2 regions of the Rhizobium sp. 01L419 genome follow, and region 2 is predicted to be linked to the other one. Evidence: riboswitches for the same ligand, from Rfam matches in the RefSeq annotation. Region 2 holds a riboswitch; the other holds the start of a gene.
What was found. A riboswitch is a leader RNA that binds a small molecule or an ion and turns the genes downstream of it on or off. The one in region 2 is predicted to bind ZMP and ZTP.

Region 1: another riboswitch for ZMP and ZTP. It lies ahead of AC1DUP_RS09110 (LysE family translocator); the one in region 2 lies ahead of AC1DUP_RS03195 (bifunctional folylpolyglutamate synthase/dihydrofolate synthase).

The regions. Positions count from the first base shown of each region.
Region 1 covers NZ_JBFTSM010000003.1:423,620-438,197, reverse strand. The annotation lists gene AC1DUP_RS09175 (phosphopentomutase) at 1-752, opposite strand, end outside; gene AC1DUP_RS09170 (TadE/TadG family type IV pilus assembly protein) at 1,060-1,641, opposite strand; gene AC1DUP_RS09165 (TadE/TadG family type IV pilus assembly protein) at 1,641-2,273, opposite strand; gene AC1DUP_RS09160 (pilus assembly protein N-terminal domain-containing protein) at 2,387-2,788, opposite strand; gene AC1DUP_RS09155 (Flp family type IVb pilin) at 3,180-3,374, shown strand; gene AC1DUP_RS09150 (A24 family peptidase) at 3,484-3,996, shown strand; gene cpaB (Flp pilus assembly protein CpaB) at 4,107-4,922, shown strand; gene AC1DUP_RS09140 (type II and III secretion system protein family protein) at 4,928-6,439, shown strand; gene AC1DUP_RS09135 (CpaD family pilus assembly protein) at 6,436-7,152, shown strand; gene AC1DUP_RS09130 (CpaE/TadZ family protein) at 7,149-8,426, shown strand; gene AC1DUP_RS09125 (TadA family conjugal transfer-associated ATPase) at 8,450-9,925, shown strand; gene AC1DUP_RS09120 (type II secretion system F family protein) at 9,927-10,934, shown strand; gene AC1DUP_RS09115 (type II secretion system F family protein) at 10,950-11,930, shown strand; ZMP/ZTP riboswitch at 11,963-12,042, shown strand; gene AC1DUP_RS09110 (LysE family translocator) at 12,111-12,743, shown strand; gene AC1DUP_RS09105 (tetratricopeptide repeat protein) at 12,745-13,578, opposite strand; gene AC1DUP_RS09100 (leucyl aminopeptidase family protein) at 13,717-14,578, shown strand, end outside.
Region 2 covers NZ_JBFTSM010000001.1:631,253-645,830, reverse strand. The annotation lists gene AC1DUP_RS03210 (ATP-dependent DNA helicase) at 1-408, opposite strand, end outside; gene AC1DUP_RS03205 (MFS transporter) at 632-1,549, shown strand; gene AC1DUP_RS03200 (MFS transporter) at 1,552-2,241, shown strand; gene AC1DUP_RS03195 (bifunctional folylpolyglutamate synthase/dihydrofolate synthase) at 2,252-3,553, opposite strand; ZMP/ZTP riboswitch at 3,575-3,655, opposite strand; gene AC1DUP_RS03190 (diguanylate cyclase domain-containing protein) at 3,829-4,860, shown strand; gene AC1DUP_RS03185 (COG4315 family predicted lipoprotein) at 4,951-5,331, shown strand; gene AC1DUP_RS03180 (RNA polymerase sigma factor) at 5,342-5,857, shown strand; gene AC1DUP_RS03175 (anti-sigma factor family protein) at 5,854-6,636, shown strand; gene AC1DUP_RS03170 (hypothetical protein) at 6,665-7,189, opposite strand; gene AC1DUP_RS03165 (nitrile hydratase accessory protein) at 7,412-7,783, opposite strand; gene nthB (nitrile hydratase subunit beta) at 7,770-8,429, opposite strand; gene nthA (nitrile hydratase subunit alpha) at 8,426-9,088, opposite strand; gene AC1DUP_RS03150 (SDR family oxidoreductase) at 9,186-10,466, shown strand; gene AC1DUP_RS03145 (DUF2269 family protein) at 10,466-10,936, shown strand; gene AC1DUP_RS03140 (LysE family translocator) at 10,928-11,521, opposite strand; gene AC1DUP_RS03135 (aldo/keto reductase) at 11,672-12,517, shown strand; gene ilvN (acetolactate synthase small subunit) at 12,599-13,171, opposite strand; gene AC1DUP_RS03125 (acetolactate synthase 3 large subunit) at 13,198-14,578, opposite strand, start outside.

The DNA.
Region 1 (14,578 bases), on a different contig from region 2:
CGGCCATGCTGGACGAGCCGGTCGAGCAGCGTCGGTTCCGGCGGCGGCACCGAGAAGTCGCGGCGGTTGCCCGTTCTCTGGAAGGTCGCAACGCTCTGGCCAATGAAGGGGCGCGCGATGACGCGGCCGATATTATAGGGATCGAGAAGGCCACGGGCGATCTGGCAGAAGTTGAGCAGGCGGTCGAGGCCGAAATAGACCTCATGAGCCGCCACCTGGAAGACGGAATCCGCAGATGTGTAGCAGATCGGCTTGCCGCTACGCATATGCTCTTCGCCATAGCGGGCGATGATATCGGTTCCCGACGCATGGCAGTTGCCAAGAATGCCGGGCACATCAGCTGCACGGCAGAGCGCTTCGATCAGTTCCTGTGGAAAGGCATCGCCCTCGCTCGGAAAATAGCCCCAGTCGAAGGTGACGGGCGTTCCGGCGATTTCCCAATGTCCCGATGGTGTGTCCTTGCCGCGCGAGGTTTCGTTGGCGGCGCCATAGACACCGTAGATCGTGTCCGGCAGTGGCATGCCGGCAGGAAACTGCCCGGTGGCGGCTCGCGCAATATGCAACAATCCGAGTGCCGACATGTTCGGGAGCGCAAGAGGGCCGGAACGCAGGCCTGCTCGGTCGGCAGCACCGGCAGCACAGAATTCGGCGATATGGCCAAGCGTGTCGGCGCCTTCATCGCCATAGGCCGCCGCATCCGGCGCTCCGCCGACACCGAAGGAATCCAGAACGAAGAGAAAGGCACGCGCCATTTTTCACCCGTATTATCTGCTGTCGCCAGCGTAAAGCTGGAACGATCTGACTGGCGCCCAGCCATATAATGACGGGAACCGCTTGGCAAATTTGAGGTGTGGAAGCGCCAGAGCATGTCGCGCAAAAGTGTGCAGCGGTTTTGCGATCACGACATGCGCCAGATAGAAAGCATGTCGCGCAAAAGTGTATAACGGTTTTGCGATGACGACATGCGCCAGACAGAGCATGTTGCGCAAAGTGTGCAGTGGTTTGCGATAACGACATTCATCGACAGCGTGGCAGGCGGATACGAGGGATCGTGATATGCTAGCAGTCCCCGCAGGGGATATTTTCGTTCTGTCGCTGGCGATAGAAATAGCTGCGGCTGATCGTGATCGTGCGCATCTTCGCAGGCATGAAGTTGGGCGCAAAGACGAATAGTGTATAGGGTATGCCGAGTTCACTCCGGATGAGGAAGCTGTTGGCCTTCTTCATTTCCGTCGGCACGTCGGAAACCGTGCTGTTTTTGGCATAAGGCGCTGCCCCCTTTGACGCCCAGGACCACATGACAGTAGGTTTGGAGCTGCCGTCGATCTGGATTGCGGTGACCTTCACCAGCATATCCGAGCTGTTGTAGGGCGAGTAGATCGGCGGCGCGGCTTTAGCGATATCTGTAAGAGAACTCTTTGTGACGCTCTGCTGTTGGGTGACGATATCGGCGATCGAGCCGGCAGCGCGTGTCGTGCGCTTGCTGACGCTGAGCCCGACCGTGATCTCGAATGCGCCGAGATAGAGCATGACCAGAACCGGGAAGATGATGGCAAACTCGATGGCGCCGACGCCCTTCCGGTCGCATGCAAAACGCCGCGCCGTCGAACCCAGCCATATGAGAAGTCCGCGGCGGGCCACTATGGATACTGCTCGTTCTGGAAGGCGGCCGTCGAGACGATCAAATATTCGCTCGGCATGGAACTGCCAACCGGACGAAGCCCCGTAATGTAGGGACGCACGAGATCGACGATGATGGACCAGCGATAATAGGCACGCAGCATGTTGATTGAACCGGGGCCGCCGGGCGTGAATTTAAAGGCTGAAATTTTCAGATCGGAATATTTATCCGCAGACATTCTGGGGATCGCCACCGGCATGGCAGCAAAGGTGGGAAAGCTCTGCACATCCAGATAAAGCTTGCCGGGTGTTGCCGCTTCGGTTTGCGAACAACGGATGATGATCGAGATTTCGTCGCAGAAGGCCTGCCGGAACTGGGTCTGCGTCTTATAGCCCGCACGCGTGGGATCGACGAAGGTGATCTGCCCTGTCCGCATCTGGCGGCTCATCGTATCGACGGCGTTCGAGACGAGTTCTTCCGCAGCAAAGGCGATGAAGGTTTCCAGGATGGCGAATACGACGACGAAATAGGGAATGGCGAGCAGCGCGAATTCGATCGCTGCGGAGCCGTCGCGCGAGCGGGCCAGGGCGCGAAGTCTGGATAAACGGAGGGACGCACGCACCTTGCCCGTCTCCTGCTCACTGATCGCCATAGTCTGGCCTCGAAAATGTTCTTCGAGCGTCACACTAGGGCGCGTTCGTTGATTTTCCGTTTCAGGTCGGAGCAGCTATTTTAACGAATGCGCGTGAATTCCGATGATATTGCCTAGTTTGCAGAAGTGGCTTCACCTTGCTGAGAATGCTGCTCGCAATTGGGCGTGCAGGAAAGAACCGAGCGCTCCGTCTGGCGATAGACGCGCACCGTATTGCCTTCATCGATGGAAACGAGAATGCGTTCGTCCAGAATGGCGTTGCCGTCACCATCGAGCAGCACGATGTTGGTCGTGCCAAAGGCGCGGCCCGTCAATACGATTGTCCTCGCGTCGGCGACCGTCGCATCGGCAACCTTGGCATTGCCGACGATGACCTTGCTGACCGGCCGGTCGAGTTTCAGGACGCGCGCGTGATCCATATAGACGCGCAGCATGTCTTCCTGGGCGGAGGCTGTGGATGCCGTAAGAGCCGCAATCACCCAGGCAAAGAAAACGGTCTTGCCGTTCGATGGCATTTTGGCCTCTTTCACGATCGATATGCAAATTGCAGATAGAATGGAAAAAAATGGTGAACGAAGCTTTAAGCTCTCCGTGCCATGTTCATGAGTGAAACGCATTGGATCGTTTCGGCACGAGCCGATGTGGCGAGAGATCGACTGGCTGCGGAAATTCGTGCCATTTCTGGATGCCTGTAAGCTATTGTTCCACGTTTCCTCCGGAATTTCACTAGAAACGTAAGCAATGCGATAAGGAATTACTTACTCTGACCGGTCCGGTTGTCTCGTTTACACCTTGTTAACGCATTTCATTAAGTCGATGGAAACGGCCATTCGCTAGGTTGCAGCCATCCGATCAACGGAAACAGTTGGCGGACGTGCTGAACATCAACTGGAGTTAGAGGTAACCATGAGCAAGCTTTTTAGCCGTTTTCTGAAGGATGAATCCGGCGCGACCGCAATCGAATACGGCCTGATCGCCGCCCTCATTTCCGTAGCCCTCATTGCTGGTGCAACGACGCTCGGCGGCAAGATCGGCGACACGTTCAACAATCTTGGCGATCAGATGGATAAGGCCAAGACCGCTTCTACAGTGCAGCCGTAATTTTATTTACAAAGTGTCGGCCGGAGATGATCCGGCCACTCAATGATCGGGCTCGCAGCTTAACAGCCGTGAGCCTTTTTCGCATTGTGTTCCGATCGGGCATATAAACATGATCGCAGCTGCAGTCTTCGTGATACTGCCACTCTGTCTGGCCATCGCAGCATTCTCGGATCTGTTCACCATGACGATCCCGAACCGTGTTTCACTGATCCTTATTGCCTCTTTCGCCGTCATTGCGCCGCTCTCTGGCCTGGGCTGGGATGTTATCGGCATGCACCTCGCAGGTGCTGCCATCGTCTTCTGCGTCTGCTTTGCTCTTTTTGCGGTCAACGTGATGGGCGGCGGAGATGCCAAGCTGTTGAGTGCGACGGCACTCTGGTTCGGCTTTAACCAATCTCTTCTTTTTCTGGTGGCCGATGTCGGCTTGATCGGCGGTCTTCTGACACTGCTTATTCTGCTGGTAAGATCGCAATCGAACACCATTCTCGCCATCGGCCTGCCGTTGCCGAGTTCGCTCCTGCTCGCCAAGAAGATACCCTACGGCATTGCTATCGCGATCGGCGGCTTCATGGCGTTCCCATCCTCGCCGCTGTTCATCGCAGCACTGGAAAGCTTGAAATAACGGCATTTTAATCGGCCGTTAACTTAAAATGTAAGTCTTCCATTAACCATAATTACACCAATTCCTGAGCATTCTGCGGGGCGAACGCGTTGTGCCCCAAGGAATGATCAATGAAACCGGCCCGCCTTATTATTCTAGCTGTCGCCGTGGTGGCAGCCGGCCTTGCCGGTCTTCTTGCGATGAACATGGCCGGCAATCGTGGCGTCGTGACGAAGGTCCAGTCCGTCATCGAGAAGGAACCGAGCGTCAACGTGCTGGTCTCCAGCGCCAATCTTCCTGTCGGCGCTAGACTGGATGAGAAGGCCGTCCACTGGATGGCCTGGCCTCAGAATGGCGTTGTCCAGGGCTTCATTACCGAGACCGATCGGCCTGATGCCATCAAGGATCTGCAGGGGGCTGTCGTGCGCCTCCCGGTCTTCGAAGGAGAGCCGATCCGTCCGGAAAAGGTCGCCGATTCCAACAGCCGCATCCTGTCCTCCCTGCTGCCTGCCGGCAAGCGCGCCGTGGCGACCGAAATCTCCGTTTCGACCGGTGCTGGTGGCTTCATCCTCCCCAACGACCGTGTCGATGTCATCATGGTGCGCAAGGGGCAGGGCAGCGACAAATACATAACCGAAACCGTCCTGAGCAACGTTCGCGTCCTCGCCATCGACCAGCAGATCGAAGAAAAGGAAGACGGCACCAAGGCAGCGGTCGGCACCACCGCAACGCTGGAGTTGACCCCCGATCAGACCAAGGTTCTGGCCGTCGCCCAGCAGATGGCCGATCGCCTTTCGCTTGCCCTGCGGTCGGTCGCCGATGCGCAGGAGCAGGACACCAGCGCGGCAGACTATCTGCTCAGCGGCGACAACGGCAGCGCACTCATCCAGGTCATCAAGTCCGGCTCCATCGTCACGGATGCCACCGGCTCAGTAAAGCCGGAGTAAAGGAAATGCAGATGGGCAACTCGACACAGCGCACCAGGCTTTTCCTCACCGGCTGCCTTTCCCTGGCAATGGCTGCCGCCGGCATCACGCCGCTCTCCTTCATCGCATCCTCGGGCATCGAACAGGCCAATGCCGCGTCGGAAAGCCTCATCCGCATATCGCAGGGCGGCCCCGGTGCGCATCGTCGCGTGAAGCTCGGTCTCAACAAGGCCGTCGTCGTCGATCTGCCTGCCGACGCGCACGATATTCTCGTTTCCGATCCGGTCATGGCCGATGCCGTGACCCGCACCTCGCGGCGCATCTACCTGTTCGGCAAGAAGGTCGGACAGACCAATATTTTCGTGTTCGGCGCCAGCGGCGAAGAGGTCGTCAGCCTCGATGTCGAGATCGAGCGCGACGTCTCCGGTCTCGAGACCAATCTACGCCGCTTTATCCCGGACTCCGCCATCAAGGTCGAGATCGTTTCCGACAATATCGTGCTGACCGGTACCGTTCGTACACCTCAGGATGCCACGCAGGCGGCAGCGCTCGCCAAGGCCTTCCTGAAAGGCGGCGAGGCCACCACGCGCTCGCAAAGTATTTCCGGCAGCGGTGGAGACAATTCGGTTGCGCTGTTTAACGAAGGCCGTCAGGAGTCCCAGGTCGTCAACCTCCTGAAGATCGAGGGCGAAGACCAGGTCACGCTCAAGGTCACGATCGCCGAGGTTCGCCGTGAAGTCCTGAAACAGCTTGGCTTCGACAATCTCGTCACCAATTCCTCGGGCATGACGGTCGCCCAGCTCGGCAGCCCGTCCGCCGATAGCGCCACATCCGTCGTTGGCGGCGGCCTCGCCGCACTCTTCAAGAACTCGATCGGCAAGTATGATATTTCGACCTATCTGAATGCGCTGGAACAGGGCAAGGTCGTCCGCACGCTGGCCGAACCCACGTTGACGGCGATCTCCGGCCAGGCTGCGACTTTCAATTCCGGCGGTCAGGTTCTTTACTCGACGACAGACAATAACGGCAACGTCACCGTCGTTCCCTATGACTACGGTATCAATCTGGCCTTCAAGCCGCTGGTCCTTTCATCCGGCCGCATCAGCCTGCAGATCAACACAAACGTCTCGGAGCCGGCGCCGTCGGTATCGGGTGCTGCGCCCACCTATCAGCGCCGCTCGGCACAGACCTCGGTCGAGCTTCCCTCGGGTGGCTCGATCGCTCTTGCTGGCCTTATCCGCGACAACATCTCCCAGACGATGAACGGCACCCCCGGCGTCTCGAAGATCCCGCTTCTCGGCACGCTGTTCCGCCAGAAGGGAGTCGAACGCCAGGAAACGGAACTCGTCATCATCGCGACGCCCTATCTGGTGCGTCCGGTGGCGCGCAATCAGCTTAATCGGCCGGATGATAATTTCAGCCCGATGAATGATGCGTCCGCCTTCTTCATGAACCGCGTCAACAAGGTTTACGGCAGCCGCGAGGCGCCGGTTGCCGATGCGCAGTTCCACGGTTCTATCGGATTTATCTACAAATGAGCGGAGCACGGTCTGGACCGATGAAAACGAACAGAGATCAGGCGATGGCCCATTGGAGCGCGAAACATTTCCGCACGACAAAGCCTCTGCTCGTGGCTGCATCACTCGCCGTTGCAATTCTTTCCGGCTGCGCCGGCCCGCGTGATCAGCTGACCACTGGCGGTATTCCCGACGATTACCGGGAGCGCCACCCGATCGTCGTGACGGAAGCCGAGCAAACCGTGGACATTCCTGTTGCCTCCAGCGACCGCCGACTGACGATCGCCCAGCGCGAGTTGATCCGCGGCTTTGCGCAAAATTACGTGTCGCGCGCGTCTGGCCCCGTCTACATCCTGTCTCCGGAAGGCTCGGCGAATGCGGGAGCGGCCCGCGCCCTGCGCAGCCAGGTTCGCGTTGAACTTGCTTCGCGCGGCATTGCGAGCAACAGGATCATCAACACGACTTACGCCGCAACCGGCCTTCTCGATGCCGCGCCGATACGCCTGAGCTTCACCGGCATGACGGCGGTAACGACACAGTGCGGCCAATGGCCGAAGGATATCTCGGCCGATTTCACGAACCAGAATTATTACAATTTCGGCTGTGCCTCGCAGAACAACCTCGCCGCCCAGGTCGCCAATCCGGAAGATTTCATCGCTCCGCGCGGCATGACCCCGATCGACGCAGAGCAGCGTAACCAGGCAATCCAGGAGTACCGCGGGACAGAACGATGAGCACCGTCGACTACGAGATCAAGAATACCAGCGAGCTCCGCCATGCAGAAGAAGCGATGCGCATGGGCGAACTGGAAAACATGCGGCCGCTGCCGCGCATCTCCGTTCATGCCTTCTGCGAAAGCGAAGGACTGCAGCGGGTGATGGAGCGCTGCGCCAATGACCGGCGCATGTCGAAGGTCAGTCTGCGCATCACCAGCGGCGGCACGGCTGCTGCCGCAAACATGTTCTCAGGCGCACCGACGCCGAACCTGATCATCATCGAGACCAGGGCGAACTCCGCCGGCGTGCTCGCCGAACTGGCTCCGCTCGCTGCCGTCTGCGATCCCTCGACCAAGGTCATCATCGTCGGTTACTACAACGATATCGGCCTCTACCGCGATCTGATCCGCAACGGCATTTCCGAATATATGGTCCAACCTGTCGCCATGCCCGATATCATGGGCGCGATGGCGACGATCTTCGTCGATCCGGAAGCCGAGCCGCTTGGCCGCAGCATTGCCTTTATCGGTGCCAAGGGTGGTGTCGGCGCGTCGACCGTCGCCCATAATTGTGCCTTCGGCATCTCGAACCTGTTCTCGACTGAAACGATCCTGGCCGATCTCGACCTGCCCTACGGCACGGCGAACATCGATTTCGATCAGGATCCGGCCCAGGGCATTGCCGAGGCCGTCTTTGCGCCGGAGCGGCTGGATGAGGTTTTCCTCGACCGCCTGCTGACGAAGTGCTCGGAGCATCTTTCCCTGCTGGCCGCCCCCTCGCTTCTTGACCGCGCCTATGATTTCGAGGGCCAGGCCTTCCAGCCTGTCATGGATGTGCTGCAGCGCAGTGCGCCTGTCACGGTGCTCGACGTTCCGCATGCCTGGTCGGACTGGACCCGTACGGTCCTGTCAAGCGCTGACGAAGTGGTTATCTGCGCCGTTCCCGATCTCGCCAACCTGCGCAACACCAAGAACATGCTTGATGCGCTGCGCAAGATACGCCCGAACGACAAGCTGCCGCATCTCATTCTCAATCAGGTCGGTATGCCGAAGCGGCCGGAAATCTCGATTTCCGATTTCTGCGAACCGCTGGAAGTCGAGCCGATTGCCATCATTCCCTTCGATATCGGCCTCTTTGGCAACGCCGCCAACAGTGGCCGGATGATTTCGGAGGTCGATCCGAAATCTCCGACGGCGGAGACCTTTTCGCAGATCTCGCACATCGTCACCGGTCGCGTGGCAATCAAGAAATCCAGGAAGGGCGGCCTTCTCGGCCTTCTGAAGCGCAAGTAAACGAGTAGAATTGGATCGGCTCAATGTTCGGAAAACGCGGAAATGATGGTTTCGGAAAGGCCGGTGCCGGCGGTATCGCCGCTCCTCCGCCGCCGATGCCGGCTGCCGCCCCATCCGGTCCCGCGGTGCTTGTCGAGCCGTCGCGCGAACCTGTCCGCCAGCAGGTGACGCCGCCGCCGATGCAGACGCCGCAGCGCAAGCGCCCGGCCCGCACGGACGAATATTACGATACCAAGGCGCAGGTTTTTTCCGCGCTGATCGATACGATCGACCTCTCGCAGCTTTCGAAGCTGGATGGCGAAAGCGCGCGCGAGGAAATCCGCGATATCGTCAACGATATCATCACCATCAAGAATTTCGCGATGTCGATCTCCGAGCAGGAGGAACTGCTCGAGGATATCTGCAACGATGTGCTGGGCTACGGTCCGCTGGAGCCGTTGCTGGCGCGCGACGATATTGCCGATATCATGGTCAACGGCGCGGGCCAGACCTTCATCGAAGTCGGTGGCAAGACGATCGAATCCGAAATCCGCTTCCGCGACAATTCGCAGCTTCTGTCGATCTGCCAGCGCATCGTCAGCCAGGTCGGCCGCCGCGTCGATGAATCGAGCCCGATCTGCGACGCGCGCCTGCCCGACGGCTCGCGCGTCAACGTCATCGCGCCGCCGCTTTCGCTCGATGGCCCGGCACTCACCATCCGCAAATTCAAGAAAGACAAGCTGACGCTTGACCAGCTGGTGCGCTTCGGGGCCATCACGCCTGAAGGCGCGACCGTCCTGCAGATCATCGGCCGCGTCCGCTGCAACGTCATCATCTCCGGTGGTACGGGTTCGGGCAAGACCACGCTCTTGAACTGCCTGACAAACTACATCGACCGCGACGAGCGCGTCATCACCTGCGAGGATACGGCCGAACTGCAGCTCCAGCAGCCGCATGTCGTGCGTCTCGAAACCCGCCCGCCGAATATCGAAGGCGAGGGCGAGATCACCATGCGTGATCTGGTCAAGAACTGCCTGCGCATGCGTCCCGAACGCATCATCGTCGGCGAAGTGCGCGGACCGGAGGTTTTCGACCTCCTGCAGGCCATGAACACCGGTCACGATGGTTCCATGGGCACCATCCACGCCAACAATCCACGTGAATGCCTGAGCCGTATGGAATCGATGATCGCCATGGGTGGCTTCACCTTGCCGGCAAAGACCGTGCGCGAAATCATCTCCTCCTCGATCGACGTCATCATCCAGGCCCAGCGCCTGCGCGATGGCTCGCGCCGCATCACCCAGATCACCGAAGTGGTCGGCATGGAAGGTGACGTCATCATCACCCAGGACCTGATGCGCTACGAAATCGACGGCGAGGACGCGAGCGGTCGTCTGATCGGCCGCCATATGTCTACCGGTATCGGCAAGCCGCATTTCTGGGACCGCGCCCGCTACTACAACGAAGACAAACGCCTCGCCGCTGCGCTCGACGAGCTGGAAGCGAAATCGAAGGACTGAGATGTTCGGCATCGATCCGACAGTACTGGCAATCGTCGTTCTCGCAGCCGTTGCGGCGGCCGGGGTGAGTTATGCCGTATTGTTCTCGCGTATCGAGAGCGACAAGAAGTCGGCAAGCCGCATCAACCGTGTCAAATCGGCCGAAGTCGATCGTACAAAGGTCAAGGCTGCTCGCGACCGCGTTCAGGAACTGTCGAAGCGTCGCAAATCGGTGCAGGACAATCTCAAGGATCTGGAAAAGCGGCAGCTTGAGAAAACCAAGAAGACGTTGTCGCTTAAGTCTCGTCTCACTCAAGCCGGCTTACCGATCACCCCGGCTCGGTTTTATCTCTTCAGCGCGCTCTTTGCCCTTGTCCTGCTTCTGCTGTTGCTCATTGTCGGTGCATCGCTTGTCGTCATGCTGGGCGTTGCGGTCGTGGCGGGGTTGGGCCTGCCGCGCTGGGTCGTCGGCTTCCTCGTCAAGCGTCGTCAAAACAAATTCCTCGACGAGTTTCCGAATGCGCTCGACGTCATCGTCCGCTCCATTCGCTCCGGTCTGCCGCTGAACGATGCGATCCGCCTGATCGCCAATGAAGGGGTGGAACCGGTCAAGGGCGAGTTCCGCCGCATCATTGAAGCACAGCAGGTCGGCCTCAGCATCCCGGATGCCTGTGCCCGTATGACCAATCAGATGCCGCTGCAGGAAGTCAATTTCTTCGCAATCGTCATTGCCATCCAGTCGCAGGCCGGCGGTAACCTGTCGGAAGCGATCGGCAATCTTTCCAAGGTGCTGCGCGATCGCAAGAAGATGAAAGCCAAGGTGAAGGCGCTCTCCATGGAGGCCAAGGCATCGGCCTGCATTATCGGCGCACTGCCCTTTATCGTCGCTTTGCTCGTCTACATAAGCTCGCCGAATTACATCATGGTCCTGTTCACCGACCCGCGCGGCCACTTCATCCTGGGCTTCTCCGCCATCTGGATGTCGATCGGCATCTTCGTGATGCGCAACATGGTCAATTTCGATATCTAGCGGAAGGAAGGCACCATGTCGGCGGAACTTGCAGCGAAATTGACCGATCCCGCCATGCTTGTGGCTGTCCTCGTCGCGATCGCTGTCTTCGCTACGTTTTACACGCTGGCCGTTCCTTTCTTCGAACGTGGCGACCTCAACAAGCGCATGAAGGCCGTCTCCACCGAACGCGAGCAGATCCGCGCCCGCGAACGTGCGCGGATGAATGATACCGGCGCCAAGGCAACGCTCAGAAGTCAGAACAACCGGTCCACCCGGCAGATCGTCGAGCGCTTCAATCTACGCAAGGCGCTTGTCGACGAAAACACGGTGAACAAACTGCGCGCGGCGGGCTTGCGCTCGGAGAACGCACTGAACACCTTCCTCGTCGCACGCTTTCTTCTGCCTTTCATTTTTATGGCCGTTGCAACCTTCTGGGTATTCGGTCTTGGGAACCTTGCCAGCAAGGGTCCGGCCATACAGTTCCTGGCCGTCATCGGCATCGCCTATCTGGGTTTCTACGCGCCGAACATCTATATCTCCAACCGCATGGGCAAGCGTCAGCACTCCATCAAGCGGGCCTGGCCAGACGCACTGGACCTGATGCTGATCTGCGTGGAATCCGGTATTTCCGTCGAAGCGGCCATGCGCCGTGTTTCCGAAGAGCTCGGCGAACAGTCGCCGGCGCTCGCCGAGGAAATGGTGCTGACGACCGCCGAGCTTTCCTTTCTGCCGGACCGCCGCGTCGCGCTCGAAAACCTGGCGATTCGTACCCAGATCGATCTTGTCCGTTCGGTTACCCAGGCGCTCATCCAGGCAGACCGTTACGGCACACCGGTCGCGAGTGCGCTTCGCGTGCTGGCGCAGGAAGGCCGTGACGAACGGATGAACGAGGCGGAAAAGAAGGCTGCTGCGCTACCGCCGAAGCTGACCGTTCCGATGATCCTCTTCTTCCTGCCGGTGTTGGTCGCCGTCATCCTTGGTCCGGCCGGCATCCAGGTTGCGGACCGGTTCTGACGCTTGCCGCTCAGCGCAAATCCCGCTAGCTTGCGCCTCCGCGTAGCTGGCAAATGAGATGGGTCTCCATCGGGAGGCGCGGACGTCCCTGCCGCTCGCCTGGGCAATCCTCGATAACTTGAGCCAGCAAAAATGCGTAGCGGTTTTACGGCCGGAATTGCGTGAAAATGGAGTTTTGCTATGTCCTCCATGGGCATTTTTATCAGTATCATCAGTGCATTGATGATCGGCGCCATGAGCCCCGGTCCAAGTTTTGTCGTTGTCTCGCGCATTGCCATTTCCCGCTCGCGCTTTGATGGGCTCGCCGCCGCACTTGGCATGGGCGTCGGCGGCGTGACCTTTGCTATTCTCGCTCTTGCGGGCCTGACGGCGCTGCTCTCACAATTCGAGTGGCTCTATCTGGTGCTGAAGATCGCGGGCGGCGCCTATCTGATTTACATTGCCTTCGCGATCTGGAAGGGAGCGAGTGAACCACTCGCGCTGTCAGGCGATATCGCCGGCAAAAGCATGCCGGCACGCAGTTTTACGGCCGCTCTGCTGACGCAGTTGAGCAATCCGAAGGCGATCGTGGTCTACGCCAGTATCTTTGCGGCACTCTTGCCCAAAACCGTGCCGGTGGAGCTTTTGCTGGCGCTGCCCGTCGGTGTCTTCCTGGTGGAGGCGGGATGGTATGCGATTGTGGCATTTGCCTTTTCCGCCCATCGTCCGCGTAAGATCTATATCGCCGCCAAGGCCTGGATCGACAGGGCCGCAGGCGCGGTCATGGCTGGCCTTGGCCTGCGTCTCATCCTGTCCGGGTTGGGCGGCAAATAGTTCAGTTGGTATTGCTGGCGGCGACGGACGTCGTGTCTTTCGCCGCAAGCTTCTGCCAGGAATTCTGCTGGGAAAGCATGCCGCGCAGATAGGCGACGTTGGCGTCGGCCTGCTGCGGTGAGAGTTCGCGCCGCGCAATCTGCTCCGCCTCGGGAAAACGGCCCTGCAGCCCGACGACGAGGGCGAGGTTCTGGCGCACGCGGCTGTCGGCGGAAGGCTGGCCTGCCGCCGAGCGAAGATAGGTTTCCGCCGTGCGCAGATCGCCCGTCAGGAGATAGGACATGCCGAGGTTGGAAAGGATCGACGGTTCGTTCGGCTGGATGTCGAGCGCGTCGCGGTAGCGCTGACGCGCGTCGTTTGGCTTGCCCATCTGATCGAGGATCGCGCCTTCCGCAGAGATCAGCCGCCAGTCGGGCCGATCGGGCGTCTGCGCCCTGCCGATGGTGTCCAGCGCCTGCTGAAGCTGCCCCGCGGCGGCCTGCGCCTTGCCATAGGCGGCAAGCACGTTGCGATCACCGGGATTGGCAATGGCGACCTGCTGCATGACGGCAAGCGCTTGTGCGTCGCGCCCGTTCATGCGCAGCAGATTGGCGTAGTTGACGCCGTTGACGGGATCGCGCGGGTTCTTCTCATAGGCCTGGCCGACGCGGTCGGTGGCGACCCGCAATTCGTTGGCATCCATCTGCTCGACTGGCCTGTCGAGTTTCGGGATCGAACCGGTCGTCATCCGATCCTTTGATGTTGTCGAGCAGCCGCCGAGGGCGAGCATGGCGAGAAGAGCTACGGTTCCCTGAAAAACACGCTTCTTAAAAGGGGTAGAGGCCGAGAAGGGCATTGCGCGTTCCTGAATAAATCGGCGCCTGACCTCGAAGCGGAACAGGGAAAGGTTTGACGCAATCTTCGCTCCAGCAATAGTCTGTTAACCCTAACAGACAGTTAAGAAGTGATTCTGCCCCTGCCGCTAAGGACAAACATGGCCCCCTTCCAGTTCATCGAGAGACCGACGCCTTTCAACACCAAGGGTGGGTCGACGCTGCCAATCTTTGCTGTCACGCCCGCCCATATCGAAACCGGCACCATTGATCCGATCGCGCTCGATTGGGCAGGTAAAGCCGGCTACAAGGCGGAAAGCGGCTCCCTGCTTTTGATCCCGACGGCTGAGGGCCACCTCGGCGGTGCGCTCTTCGGCCTCGGCACCAATCCGTCGGAGCAGCCCTACATCACCGGCAGGCTCGCCCGCGCGCTTCCGGCCGGCGACTGGCACATCGAGACCGCACCGCTGACGGCGAACCGCCTGGCGCTCGGCTTCGGTCTCGGCAGCTATCGTTTCGACCGTTACAAGTCTGAAAAATCCCCCACCGCAACGCTGATGATCCCGCGCGATGCCGACGGCAGCGAGATCAAGCGCCAGCTCGCCGGTGTCTTCCTCGCCCGCGACCTTATTAACACGCCGACCAACGACATGGGGCCGGAGCAGCTCGAAGCCGCTTTCCGTGGCCTGGCAGCGCACTACAAGGCCGAGATGTCGGTTATCATAGGTGACGACCTGCTCAAGGAAAACTTCCCGCTGGTTCACACCGTTGGCCGCGCCAGCGCCGATGCGCCGCGCCTGCTGGAACTGCGCTGGGGCAAGAAGGGCCACCGCAAGGTTACGCTGGTCGGCAAGGGTGTCTGCTTCGACACAGGCGGCCTCGACATCAAGCCGGCTTCCTCCATGCTCTTGATGAAGAAGGACATGGGAGGTGCTGCAAATGTCATGGGCCTGGCGCTCATGATCATGGATGCCAAGCTGAAGGTGGATCTGCGCGTCATCATCCCGGTCGTCGAGAATTCCA
Region 2 (14,578 bases):
GCCGAAACTCATCAGGTCCCTGCCGAGCGCTTCGTCCACCATCGAGCATTCGTCGACGATGATAAGTGCGGCTTTGGCGACCGGGCTCTGACGGTTGATGGAAAACATCGGCGCGATCGAGGTCTTGCCGGTTTCCTCGTCGGCAACCTCTTCCTCTCCGCGCGGCCGGTAGATCAGCGAATGGATGGTCTTGGCATTCGATGCCCCGCGCGAGCGCAGCACCTGCGCTGCCTTGCCGGTGAAAGCCGCAAACAACACGTCGCCATCGACATGCTCGGCGAAATGCTTGGCAAGCGTCGTCTTGCCTGTTCCGGCATAGCCAAACAGACGGAAGAGTGGAGACCTGCCCTCCTTCAGCCAGTTGGAAACGGCCTTCAGGGCTTCATCCTGTTGAGGAGCGAATTGCATGGAGGCGACTTGGCAGGATTCGCCTCCGATAGGCAAGGCGGAAATTCCCCGGCGGCGCAGCTTGCGGACCTTTGAGCATCGGCAACTCTGTGCCTTCACTCCACCGATTTACAAGCCACGCTTTATAGTCCTTCCGCAAAATCCCCGATTATCACGAATGACGCCTCGCGCGATGATCGTCGAATGGCAGACCGACTATGCCTGCAATACCAGGAGAACCGTGATGGCCCATTTTCCAGTTGAGACCGACAGGCGCTCGTCATTGTCTGGCGCATGTCTTCTGGTCGGAGCAATGTTCGCAGCGTTGACCGAAGCGGTCGCCGGAACTGTCCTGTCGATGGCAAGACTGGACATTATGGGAGACACCTATGCGTCTTCCGACGAGTTTGTCAGGCTTGAAGTCGGTTACGTCGCAGCAAAGCTTGTGGCCTTTGCGCTGACTCCCTGGATCGCCGGCCGGTTCACGTTGCAGAATGCGCTGACAGCGGCAACCGCCAGCATGACCGTTGCATGCGCACTTGCCGCCGTCTCCAGCGAATTGAACATCCTCCTGGCATTGAGGCTCGTTCAGGGTTTCTCAGGCGGGGTCATTCTTGTGAGCGCCCAGACGCTTCTCTTTCAGGTTTTCGCCCGCAGGGAGCAGCCGCTTATCCAGACGCTGTTTGCAATCGGCGCTGTGGTCGCTCCCGCAACGCTTGCGCCATTCATGCACGGCTGGCTTCTCGACACCCTGTCATGGAGGTGGATCTTCACCGCCGTCGTTCCCGTCGGCCTCGCGGCCGTGCTGCTTCTTGCATGGACCGATGCCGGGCAAACGGCCGAAGCACGCCGCTCCCGCTTCGACTGGTTCGGAACCGCGATGTTTACGATAGCGGCCTTCTCGATCACCTACCTGCTCAACCGTGGAAACCGTTGGGACTGGTTGCGAAACGACGACATCATCATGCTGACGCTCGCCGCCGCGGCCGCCTTTCTTCTGCTCATCATTCATTGCCTGCGCGGTAAACGCGAAGACAAACTTCTCGATCTCGGCGTCTTCGGCAATGGCGGTTCTCCTTCGGCTTCCTTGCAAGTTTCGTGGCGGGTTTCGCGCTGCTCGGCAGCAGTTACCTCATCCCGTCTTTTTCCATATCGATCCTGAAGATGACGCCCACCGCAGCTGGTGCCTTGCTCTTGCCGAGCACTGCCATGTTCGTGACGACGCTGTTCCTCACCGCAGCCCTTATCCAGCGCCTCGGCATGACACCGGTCGCAACGGTTCCGTTCGGCGTGATGGGCTTGATGTGCGCCATGTGGATGTTATCGGGATCGTCAGGCGGCAGCGGGATTCCCGATATGCTCCCGGCAATCCTGCTTCGCGGCGCGGCCCTCGGTTTTCTCTTCCTGTCGATAACCCTCGTCACAATGCTCGGCCTCAGCAAGGCGCATCTTGTTTATGGCGTGGGCCTGTTCAATGCCGGGCGCCAGATCGGCGGTCTCATCGGAATAGCCTTTCTTCAAACCTTCATCGAGAATGAAACAGCCCAGAACCGGGCTGTCCTTGCCGCCCATATCATGCCCGGTCGTCCTGAAGTGATTCAGCGGCTGGCAATGATGAGCCGCTATTTCGCAACCCATGGAATGGAGCTTGGAGCAGCAGCAAAGGCCTCCGGCGCCTTGCTCGGGAAACAGGTCATGATGCAGGCGAGCGTCATCGCCTTCAACTCCGCCTTTTTCTCTCTCACCCTGTTCTTCCTCGGCGCAGCACCCTTCCTGATCCTTTCGAAAGTGATCATCGGCAAGCTCATCGCTCGCAGAACCGCGCCGGCCGGTGGTCTGGCGCATACCCGATGAGATACACTCGTCAGGCCTTTTTCGCTTCCCCCAGCACCCGCTCGCGCAACAGCCCGACGAGATAGAGCGACCCCGTCAGGATCACCCAGGCGCCGGATGCGGCTGCCCGCTCGAGCGCCTTTTCGTAAGCAGACTGCGGATCCTCGATCACCTCGCTGGCAAGGCCGATCTTCGCGGCAAGCTGCTGCATTTCGGCAGGCGGACGGAAGCGGTCCGAAACCGAGGTGAAAATCGGCGAGACGCCATAACGGCGCATCACGTCGAGAAGCCCCGGCGCATCCTTGTCTGCCGCGATTGCGACGACCGCGATGCCCTGCCCGGCAAATCCCTCCATGCCGGATAGATCGTCGAGAACAGCTTCGAGATTGAAGGGCACATGCGCCCCGTCGAGCGCGACGGAAACGGGCCTTCCCGCCACGGGAATAACAAATCGCTCCAGCCGCCCGGGCAATTGCGATTCCTGCTCTGCCGCCTTGTCGATCAACCATCCGCCGGCCTTCCGGCCATCCCCAGCCGCGACGCCGAGTTCGCCAAGCACATCGAGCGCCGCAGCCGCGACCGCGACATTGCGCTCGGCAATCGTCTTCAACGCGAAAAAATCCGGCCGGATGAGCCGCGCTTCGATCTCTGCAGCACGCTTCGCAATAACGGCACCCGCCTCGTCATCAGCTCCGAGCGGTGTCACGACGGTCGACCTCGGCTTGATGATGCCGGCCTTTTCGAAGGCGATGGCCGCTCGCGTCTTGCCGAGGATCTCCGTATGTTCGAGGCCGATATTGGTGACGATGGAAACGTCGCTTTCGACGATATTGGTCGAATCCAGCCGTCCGCCGAGACCCGTTTCGACCACGGCCCATTTCACGCCCGCATCCCGGAAGATCAGGAAACCCGCCGCCGTCAAAATGTCGAACCAGGTCGCCGCCTCCGCCGCCGTGCCCTCCGACCTTGCAGCCTTGAGTGCATCGAGCCCCAGGAAGAGCGCCTCGGCCAGCACGCCCTCATCGACTGCCTGGCCGTTGACGCTGACGCGCTCGGAGATATGCTCCACATGTGGCGAGGCATAACGCCCGACGGAAATGCCGGCATGGCGCAGACCCGCTTCGAGCAGCGCCGAGGTCGAGCTCTTGCCCTTGGTGCCTGCCACATGGATCGAGCGGAAGGCGCGGTGCGGGTTGCCGAGACGGGCCGAGAGATCGAGGATCGGCTCCAGCCCGACCCGCATTTCGCCGCGCGGGCGCTGTTCCCAGTTGGTGAGCTGATCAAGTTGCGAAAGGGCTTCGATAAGGCGGGGGTTCTGTATCTGCATGGGCATGGCACACGGGTATCGGGGTTATGTTTGTGCCCAGGCGAGCGGCATCGGCAACCTGCGCTTCCCGATGGTTATCCATCTGTCTCGCCAGTCACGCAGGCGGGCCGACATTAGAACCTTTCCCTTGCCCTGCCTAGCCTCGCAAGCGGCATCAGCACGGCTCCGCCGCGACGCCACCTGCAGCAACTGCCGGTTAACGCTGGTGAATTTTAGCCCTTGCGGAGATTTCCAAGAACGCCACTTTAGCTCCTGTCTGTGACAAAGAGCCGGAGATTCGAATGGGACAAACTGTCCGAATTCCAGTCAACGAACCGCAGAGACTGCTTGCCTTGCGCTCGCTGAGCGCCATCGGCAGCAGCCCGACGCCTGAGCTTGCAGCACTTGCCGAGCTCGCCAAGAATGCATTCGCAATGCCCTATGCTGCCATCAACATCGTCGACGAGGATTGGCTGCGCATCGCCGGCGAAGCGGGCATGCAGCTTTCGGAATGCCCGCGCGACCTTTCCTTCTGCACCCGCGTCGTCTTCGCCAACGACATGGTCATCGTTCCCGATCTGGAACAGGATGCGGAGCTCAATGCCGCGCCCTATGTGACAGGCCCGCCCCATTTCCGTTTTTATGCCGGCGCACCGTTGGAACTGGAAAACGAGCTGGTCATCGGCGCCTTCTGCATCCTCGATCGGAAGCCGCGCCTCTTCACGGAAAAAGAGACGGCCAATCTTCGCCGTTTCGCCAGTGTCGCGAGCGCTCTCCTGCGGCTGCAGAAGGCCAATTTCATCATGGGCCTTGCCGAAAGCAGCTTGCGCACTGCGGCCATGACCGATCCGCTGACCGGCTTCCTCAACCGTTCGGCGCTCGACGCCGTCGTCGACCGTGCGCTGGAATCAGCTCTTGCCTCCGGACAGACCTTCGGCGCTCTCTATCTCGACATGGACGGCTTCAAGTCGATCAACGATACGCTCGGCCACCATATCGGCGACGAGGTGCTGCGCGAGGCGGCAAATCGCATCCGGTCGGTTATTCGATCAGGCGACATCGTCGTGCGCATGGGCGGCGACGAATTTGCGATCTTCGTGCCCAACCCGCCAAACACAGAAGCGCTGGTCTCCGTCTCCGAACGCCTGCTCTCGGCTTTCCGCAGCCCCTTCACCATCGAGGGAAATATTGTCCGCGCCCGCCTGAGCATCGGCACCGCACTCGCCCCGCAAGGTGGGGCCTGCCGCCGCGAACTGCTACGCAACGTCGATGGTGCCCTCTATAGCGCCAAAGCTGCCGGACGGGACTGCCATGTGGCTTTCAATCCGAACTGACGTTTGAAAAAGAAACGGGAATAAAACGGACGCTTGGCGTGTCTCATGTCCGGTATCGCAAAAATGCGTGCCTAACCGAGGAGAGAGACCATGAAGTCCGTGAAATTCCTGTCCGCGCTGGCGCTCGTCGCTGCCACCGCGACTGCAGCCTTCGCCGCCCCTGCCGTCACCGAAGTCGATACGGCCAAGGGCAAGGTTCTTGCCGGCGAAAAAGGCATGACGCTCTACACCTACAAGAAGGACGAAAAAGGCGTCACGAATTGCTACGACAAGTGCGCCACCAACTGGCCGCCCTTCCTCGCCGCTAGCGACGCCAAGGCCAGTGGTGCATACTCGCTCGTCGAACGCAAGGATGGAAAGAAGCAGTGGGCCAAGGACGGCATGCCGCTCTATTACTGGGTGAAGGACACCAAGTCCGGCGACATCACCGGCGACGGCGTCGGCGGTTCCTGGGATCTCGCAAAGCCCTGATGAGGCCAGCGTGAAGACGCCCCCACCCGATACGTTCGAGGGCCAGATCCTGGCCCTCCTTCCCTCGCTCCGCCGCTATTCCCGCAGCCTCACCCGCTCGGATGCCGAGGGCGAGGATCTGCTCCAGGATTGCGTGGAAAAGGTTCTGGCCCGGCGCGGCCAGTGGCGCGGCATCAACCTGCGCGGCTGGGTGCTGACGACCATGACCAACCTCTACCGCAACACCCGCCGCGCAAGCCCCCGCGACCGGCTGGTCGAACTCGATGCCGCTGAAGAGATGGCAAGTCCCAACGCCCAGGCAGACCCGCTGGAGCGCCTGCGGCTGGAACAGGCCCTCGACAGCCTGTCGGAAGAATACCGTGCCGTGCTGATGCTCGTCGTCATCGAGGGCTACAGCTACAGCGAAGTGGCCGCCATGCTGGATATCCCGATCGGAACCGTCATGTCGCGCCTGTCGCGCGCCCGCCAGCGCATGAGCGAACATATGAAAGCCGATAATGTGATTACGCTTCGGAGACCGAAATGAACGAGACCAACCCCACCGTCACCGAAGCGGACCTGCATGCCTTTGCCGACGGGCAATTGCCGGAGACCGCCCGCGCCCGCGTGGAAGCCTATCTCGCCGACAATCCCGAAGAGGCCGCGAAGGTGGCCGCCTGGCAGACGCAGAATGCCGGCATCAAATCGCTTTTCGCAGGCTACGAGAAGAACCGCGACAACGATCTCCAGCTGCTGACGCCAGCAGAGCCGGCATCCCCCTGGAAGGCCCGCAGCGCGCTCGCCGCTGCCGCTATCATGTTCTTCGCACTCGGCGCGGTCAGCGATCGCTTCATCCCGCCGCTCTTCGAACGCCCGCCGCTGCAGCTTGCCGAAGCCGAAACCCTGCCGAAGCAGGCCGAGACCGCCTTCCTCGTCTATGCAAACGAAGTACGCCACCCGGTCGAGGTCTTCGCCAATGAGGAAGCGCATCTGGCCACCTGGCTCGGCAAGCGCCTGGCAATCCCCGATCTCAAGGTGCCGGACCTGAAGTCCCTCGGCTTCCACCTCGTCGGCGGCCGCCTGCTGCCTGTCGATAACAGGCCGGGCGCCATGTTCATGTATGAGGATCAGGGCGGCGAACGCCTGACCGTTATCGTCGGCCGCAACAAGGAAAACAGGACGACGAGCTTCCGCTTCGCCTCCACCAGGGATGTCGAGACCTTTTACTGGATCGATGGCGAACTCGGCTATGCGGTAACAGGCGAAATCTCCCGCGACATGCTGCGCAAGGTGGCCGAAGAATGTTACCGGCAGTTCCCGTCGTGAAGCGGGAACTGCAGCGCAAGCCATTCGATCAGGCCGATACGACGCGGTAGCGGCCGATTTCGTCCTGGCGAAGGACGGCTCCACCCTCAGCGTCCTCGCCGAGTTGCTTCTTCAATGCCTGCGTGACCTTGTCGTTTTTATCGGGATCACTAGCGCTGTTGATCAGGTCGTCCAGTGAGATACCGAGCTTGTCCAGACCGAGATCACGCTCGATCTTCGCAATGGCCTGCTGCCCGTCCGGCTTGCTCTTGAGATCTGAAAAAGCCTTTTTCGTCGCGGCGACAAACTCGTCCATTGACGCATAATCGCTCTTTTTTACGCCCAGCGCCTCGCCCGCGCGGTCGACCAGATCGAGCTTCATCTGGGTAACGCTTCGGTCGTTCACGCTGAACAAGGATTCCGAAATCTTGGATTGTGCCGCGGTCGGCTGCGGGGTCATCCCCGATGTCTGTCTGGTTGGCTGACCATGGGCAATCGCAACGAGATTGTCGCCGTCCGATTTTTTGGCTTCGCTGGAATTAACAGGGGAAACTGTCTGCTGAAGGATCAGCAAAGCCGCTTCATTGGTCGATGAAATCGAAGTCATGCATGGTCCTCGACCGCATTTGTTCGACCGTCATGGGAACCATGCGCATGTTTGACCGGGCGTCATGCCTGAGTGTGAATCAGATGGGTTTTCGATTCGCATCATCGCAATGAATCGTTGCATAAATATAAAACTTCAGCGTGTGCCCGTCGACAGGTGTCATCGACAGCCTCAGGACAGTGCGTGTTCTCAGCGCAGCGGATCGTTGGCGAGCTCGATCGGCTTGCCGTGCGGTGTCGCTTCCGCCGCCCGCTGCCAGCTCTTCTGCAGGTCGAGAATGACGGAAGCCTCGGCCACGCCTCGGCTGACCAACAGCTCGCAAAGGGCTGCCACCCAGCAGTCGAAATAATCGCTGCCATCTTCGGCGCGGACAGGCTTGTGCAATTCCTTCGACAGCGTTTGCGCCCACTCGCTCCAGGCAAACAGCCCCTTCGCATGCAGATGCACAGTCATGGCGAAAGCTTCCGCCGCCCAGGGCTCCGGGAAGACGGGATCACCCTCCGGCGACTTGGGCAGGCCGGGCGATTGCGCCAGTTGAGAGGGCGCCTCACACACGCTCAAGATAGCTCTCCCAAGCATCGATGGAGACGGTCAGCGACGGGTCCGCACCCTCGCCCCAGATTTCAGCCCCGTCGAAGACGACAGTATAGAGCCATTGCGGATTCTCGCCTTTGCCATGCGCATTGTCATCGGGAAACACGAAGGAACCCTGCACCGCCTCGATGATGCCGGTCTTGGCGCGTGCGTAACGCGGCAGCCGCGTATGGGTCACTGGATTGAAATTCTTCGTCTTCACCTTTTCGCCGACGACGAAGAGCGGCGCGCTGTCGACAGGCCGGTCGCAAGGGCCGCCCTTGGCGAGCGCACCCGATACCATATCGGCTTTCAGCACGCGCTTCGGCACAGTGCCGTCCTGCAGCTTGTGGCCTGACAACAGCTCCTCACGCGTCGCAAAACCATGCCGCTCCAGGAGCGTGTCGATGCCGCGGATCCAGACCTCGTAATAGCTCGCCGCGAGATAATCAGCCGGCGGAATGTTTTCCCGCGCATGCCGGCTTTCATCGATCGTCCAGGCGCCGAACGCGCCGCAGGAGAGCGTGATCCCGAGCGCCCGCTTCTCCCATTCGGCGTGGAAATAGGGTTCGTTCTTTTCTGGCGCGACGGGCCCGAAGCCCATCTGCCCGCCGAGATCGTGCGGGCCGTTCACGTCGGCACCCTTGTGCCGGCAGCCGCCGTGCCGATCATCGCATCACGGCTGACGAGATCGGCAAGTGCCTCTTCGTCCATGCCTTCGGTGCTCTCCGGCCGCTCGGGAATGACGAGATAGCGCAGTTCCGCCGTCGAATCCCAGACGCGGACCTTCTTGCCTTCGGGCAGCGTCAGCCCGAATTCGGCAAGCACGCCACGCGGATCGATGACAGCGCGTGAACGATAGGCCGGCGCCTTGTACCAGATCGGCGGCAGGCCGAGCACCGACCACGGATAGCAGGAGCAAAGCGTGCAGACGACGAGATTATGGGTGTCTGATGTATTGAAGACGGCGCGCATATGCTCGCCCTGCCGGCCCGTATAGCCGAGGCTGGCGATCGCCGCCGTCGCATCCCGCTTCAGCCATTCGGCAAAATCCGGATCGCTCCAGGCTTTCGCAACGACACGCGCGCCATTGCGCGGGCCGACCTTCGTCTCATAGGTCTCGACAATCGCATCGATCGCGGCCGGGTCGATCAGCCCTTTCCCTGTCAGCAGCGTTTCCAGCGCTTTCACGCGCGCCTGCATATCCGAATAATGGTTGTCATGATCGTGGTGGTGGCCATGATCGTGCCCATGATCGTGATCGTGCTGATGATCGTCGTCGTGATCGTGCAAATCGAAGCCCTCCCGGATTGTGCCGTCCGTTTTAGCACTTGCTGAGGCTGAGCCAAGCCCTTCCGAGACCTTAAACTTTTTGCGCTAGGTTCGCAGCATGAACATCCTGATTCTCGGCGCTACAGGTTTTATCGGCTCGGTCGTCGCGGCACGTCTCGCCGCGGAGGGTCATGTCGTCACCGGTCTCGGACGCAATGCCGCCCGCGCCGCACTCAAGCAGCCGCTGATCCGGTGGCGCCGCGCCGACCTTTCCGACATGACGCGTCCTGACGATTGGCGCGATATCCTCGCAGGACAGCATGCCGTCGTCAATTGCGCCGGCGCATTGCAGGATGGCCTTAGCGACGATCTCTCGGCGACACAGACGCAGGCCATGCTCGCCCTCTATGCTGCGGCAAAGCCGACCTCGACACTCGTCGTCCAGATTTCTGCGCGCACCGATGGCGCCGGCAGCAAACTGCCCTTCCTCGCGACCAAGCGCGCCGCCGATACGGCCCTAGCGTCATCTGGCTTGCCTTACGTGATCCTGCGCCCTTCCCTCGTCCTCGGCCGCAATGCCCATGGCGGCACGGCGCTCCTGCGCTCCCTCGCGGCGTTCCCCCTCGTCCTGCCGCTCATCCACGCCGACAGCCCGGTCGAAACCGTCGCGAGCGAAGATGTCGCCGCCGCCGTTTCGGCCGCAATCTCAGGCACGCTTCCCTCCCGCAGCGATATCGAACTGGCGGCAGAGGAGCGGCACACGCTCGCGAGCCTCGTAAAACTGCACCGCGCCTGGCTCGGCCTCCCGGACGCACCGGTCCTTTCCATCCCGCCTGTTCTCGCGCGACCGGTGACGTGGCTTGCCGATATCGCCGGCCATCTCGGCTGGCGCTCGCCTTTGCGCTCCACCGCCATGACCGTCATGTCCGAAGGTGTCAGCATGGATCGCCCGACGCCGTCAGGCCTTCCAGCACGCTCAGCCGCCGAGACACTTGCTGCCAATCCCTCCGGCGTTCAGGACCTCTGGTTTGCCCGCCTCTATCTCCTGAAAGCACCCGTCATATCAGGCCTGTCGCTCTTCTGGCTGCTGTCGGGCCTCATCCCGCTTCTGGCGCCGCAGCAGGCAAGCGCCCATTTCCTGCCCTTCATGCCGGCAGGTGCAGCCATCGCGCTGACGGTCCTCACCTGCCTGATCGATATGGCGCTCGGTGCTACCGTGCTCGTCCGTCCCTTCGCCCGCCGCGCCCTTCTCGGCATGCTCGCCGTCTCGCTTGCCTACCTCTTGGGCGCTACGGCCCTGGAACCGGCTCTCTGGCGCGATCCGCTCGGCCCGCTCGTCAAGGTACTGCCTTCGCTGCTCCTGACGTTTGCGGCACTCGCCATCCTGGATGAACGTTGATGCTTGCCGAACTGCTGCTGTTTGCCCACGTGGTCGGAGCGACCGTGCTCTTCGGCACCGGCGCCGGCATCGCCTTCTTCATGGTCATGGCGCACCGCACCCGCAATCCCGTGCTGATCGCCCATGTCGCCGGCACCGTCGTCATCGCCGATACGATCTTTACCGCCACAGCTGCCATTCTCCAGCCGGTGACAGGCTATCTTCTCGCCCGCATCATCGGCTGGGAATTGACGGAAAGCTGGATCGCGCTGTCGCTGGTTCTCTATGTCGTGACCGGCATCTTCTGGCTGCCGGTCGTCTGGATCCAGATCCGGCTGCGCAATCTCGCGCGCGCCGCAGCAGCATCAGGCGCTGCCCTGCCGCCAGCCTATTTCAGCCTCTACCGCATCTGGTTCGCCTTCGGCTTTCCGGCCTTCTTCGCGGTCCTCGGCATTCTCTGGCTGATGTTGACGAAACCGACTCTATTTTAGCATCGGCCAAAGGCTGAGCACGAGCAGCACCGCCATCGTGATATTGAACCATTTCAGCCGCACCGGATCGGAAAGCCATTCCCTGAGCGCCGAGCCGAAGCCTGCCCAGGTGGAGACGGAGGGCACGTTGACCGCCGCAAAGGCGAGGCCGACAAGCAGCACGCTGATCATATAAAGCTCTGGATTGGTGTATGTCGCCATGGCCGTCACCGCCATCACCCAGGCTTTCGGGTTGACCCACTGAAAGGCCGCAGCGCCGAGGAAGGACATCGGCTTCACGCCGCTCTTGCCTTCGCTCAGCGACCGCGAGGTCGCGATCTTCCAGGCGATCCAGACGAGATAGGCGCCGCCGGCAAATTTCAGCGCGGTATAGATCGCCGGCACCGTATGCAGCAGCGCCCCGAGCCCCAGGCCAACGCCAAGCAGCAGCGACAGGAAACCAGCCCCGATGCCGAACATATGCGGGATGGTCCGGCGGAAACCGAAATTCACGCCCGAGGCAAACAGCATCATATTGTTCGGCCCCGGCGTGATCGAGGTCGTGAAAGCAAAGAGCAGGAGTGCCAGAAACGTATCCAGCGGCATGAAACCCTCCCAGTGCCGCACATGTTCAAGCCCATGCGGCTTATTGCAATTAGGTCAGCATAACTGCCCTAAACCCTTGACACCATAACATGATTGTCATGGTGACAGGATTACCTGATAGTCTGCTCAGCACTCAAAGGACAGGCTGCCATGAACGACCCGATCCCCACCATCACTTTTGCCGATGGCACCGAAGTCCCCTCGCTCGGCCAGGGCACATGGGGCATGGGCGAGGATGCCGGCCATGCGAAGGAAGAGATCGACAGCCTCAAGGCCGGCCTCGACCTCGGCATGGCGATGATCGATACCGCTGAAATGTACGGAGACGGCGGCGCAGAAGAAATCGTCGGACAGGCGATCAAGGGACGCCGCGACGAAACCTTCATCGTCAGCAAGGTGTATCCCTGGAATGCCAGCCGCACGGGCACGATCGATGCCTGCGAAAGCAGCCTCGAACGCCTCGGCACCGACCGCATCGACCTTTACCTGCTGCATTGGCGCGGCAACTATCCGCTCACCGAAACCGTCGAAGCCTTCGAGACGTTGAAAGCGGCCGGGAAAATCCGCGCCTGGGGCGTTTCCAACTTCGATACCGACGACATGGAGGAGCTGCTCTCCGTTCCCGGCGGGCGGAATGTCGCCGCCAATCAGGTGCTCTACAATCTCGCCCGGCGCGGTATCGAATATGATCTCCTGCCCTGGTGCCAGAGCCGCAACATTCCGATCATGGCCTATTCGCCCATCGAACAGGGCCGCATCCTGCATCATCCGGAGCTGATCCGCATCGCCAAGGCCAATCAGGCGACCCCGGCGCAGCTGGCGCTGGCCTTTCTGCTCGAACGCGACGGCGTCTTCGTCATTCCGAAGACCTCCACTATCGAGCGCGCCCGCGAAAACCGTGATTGCATCTCCCTCGACATCACCGACGAGGACTGGGAAGCCCTCGACGCCGCCTTCCCGCCCCCGGCAAAGAAAACGCCGCTGGAGATGCTCTGACCTCCAGCGGCGTGAATGGTTTTTCAGAAGCAGACGATTATCTGCCCGGGGCTGTAACCCTTACATGCCCGGGCTGTCTCTTTACATGCCCTGCCCGCCGCGGTTCATCGCAGCAATGCCGGTGCGGCAGACCTCGATGAGGCCGAGCGGCTTCATGATCGCTACGAACTGGTCGATCTTCGAGGATTTGCCGGTGATCTCCAGGATGAAGTGATCCACAGTCGCATCCACCACCTTGGCATGGAAGGCATCGGCAAGGCGCAGCGTCTCGGCGCGAGTCTCGCCGCTGCCGATCACCTTGAGCAGCGCCACTTCACGCTCGATCGGCCGCTCCTGGCCGAGTTCGCGGGCGCGAACCGTCAGGTCCACCACGCGGTGCACGGGCACGATGCGCTCGAGCTGCGCCTTGATCTGTTCCAGCACCTGCGGCGTGCCGCGGGTGACGACGGTGATGCGCGAAAGATGCGCCTGATGCTCCGTTTCCGAAACCGTGAGGCTTTCAATATTGTAGCCGCGGCCGGAGAAGAGGCCGATGACGCGCGCAAGCACGCCCGGCTCGTTATCGACCAGCACCGAGAGCGTGTGGCTCTCGATGGCTGCCGTTTCCGGAGAGATGAAGTAGGCAGAGCCGGTGGGTTGAAGGTGTGCGTTCATGATCCTGAGGTTCCTCTGACTTCTTCTTAGACGAGCTGACGGCCCTTGGCGTCGATCGCGTTGGCGACCGCTTCATCCGTCGCTTCGTCCGGCAGCAGCATTTCATTATGGGCCTTGCCCGAGGGGATCATCGGGAAGCAGTTGGCGAGATTGGCAACGCGGCAATCGAAGATAACAGGCTTCTTGACGTCGATCATCTCCTGGATGGTCGCATCGAGGTCATCAGGCTTCTCGCAACGCAGGCCGACGGCGCCATAGGCTTCGGCGAGCTTCACAAAGTCGGGCATCGCTTCCGTATAGGAGTTGGACAGGCGGTTGCCGTGCAGCAGCTGTTGCCACTGGCGCACCATACCCATGTACTGGTTGTTCATGATGAAGATCTTGATCGGCGCATCGTGCTGGATCGCCGCCGACATTTCCTGGATGCACATCTGGATCGAGGCATCGCCGGCAATATCGATGACCAGGCTTTCCGGATGGGCGATCTGCACGCCGAGCGCTGCCGGCAGGCCGTAACCCATCGTACCGAGCCCGCCCGAGGTCATCCAGCGGTTCGGCTGCTCGAAGCCGAAGAACTGGGCTGCCCACATCTGGTGCTGGCCGACTTCGGTCGTGATGTAGGTGTCGCGATCCTTGGTCAGGGCGAAGAGACGTTCCAGCGCATATTGCGGCATGATGACGTCCTTGCTCATCGTATAGGCGAAGGAATTGCGGGCGCGCCAGCGGGCGATATCGCCCCACCATGCGTCGAGACGGCTCTTCTCCGGCTTCTTCGGCAGTGCCCGCCACAGGCGGATCATGTCTTCCAGGATATGGCCGACATCGCCGCGGATGCCGACATCGACACGGACGTTCTTGTTGATCGAGGACGGATCGATATCGATATGGATCTTCTTCGAATTCGGTGAGAAGGCGTTCAGGCGGCCGGTGATGCGGTCGTCGAAGCGGGCGCCGATGCAGACCATGACGTCGCAATCATGCATCGCCATGTTGGCTTCGTAGGAGCCATGCATGCCGAGCATCTTCAGCCAGTTCTTGCCGGAGGCCGGATAGGCGCCGAGCCCCATCAGCGTCGAGGTGATCGGGAAATCGGTCAGTTCGACCAGCTCGCGCAGCATGCGGGAGGCTTCCGGACCGGAATTGATGACGCCGCCGCCTGTATAGAAGACCGGCTTCCGCGCATTCGCCATCAGCTCGATTGCCGCCTGGATCTGGTTGATATCGCCCTGGATCTTCGGCTGGTAGCTCTTCTGGATCGCATGATCGGCCGGCGGTGTATAGGTGCCGGTGGCAAACTGCACGTCCTTCGGAATGTCGACGACGACGGGACCCGGACGGCCGGACTGGGCAATGCGGAAAGCTTCGTGGATGACGGCGGCGAGTTGGTTGACATCCTTGACCAGCCAG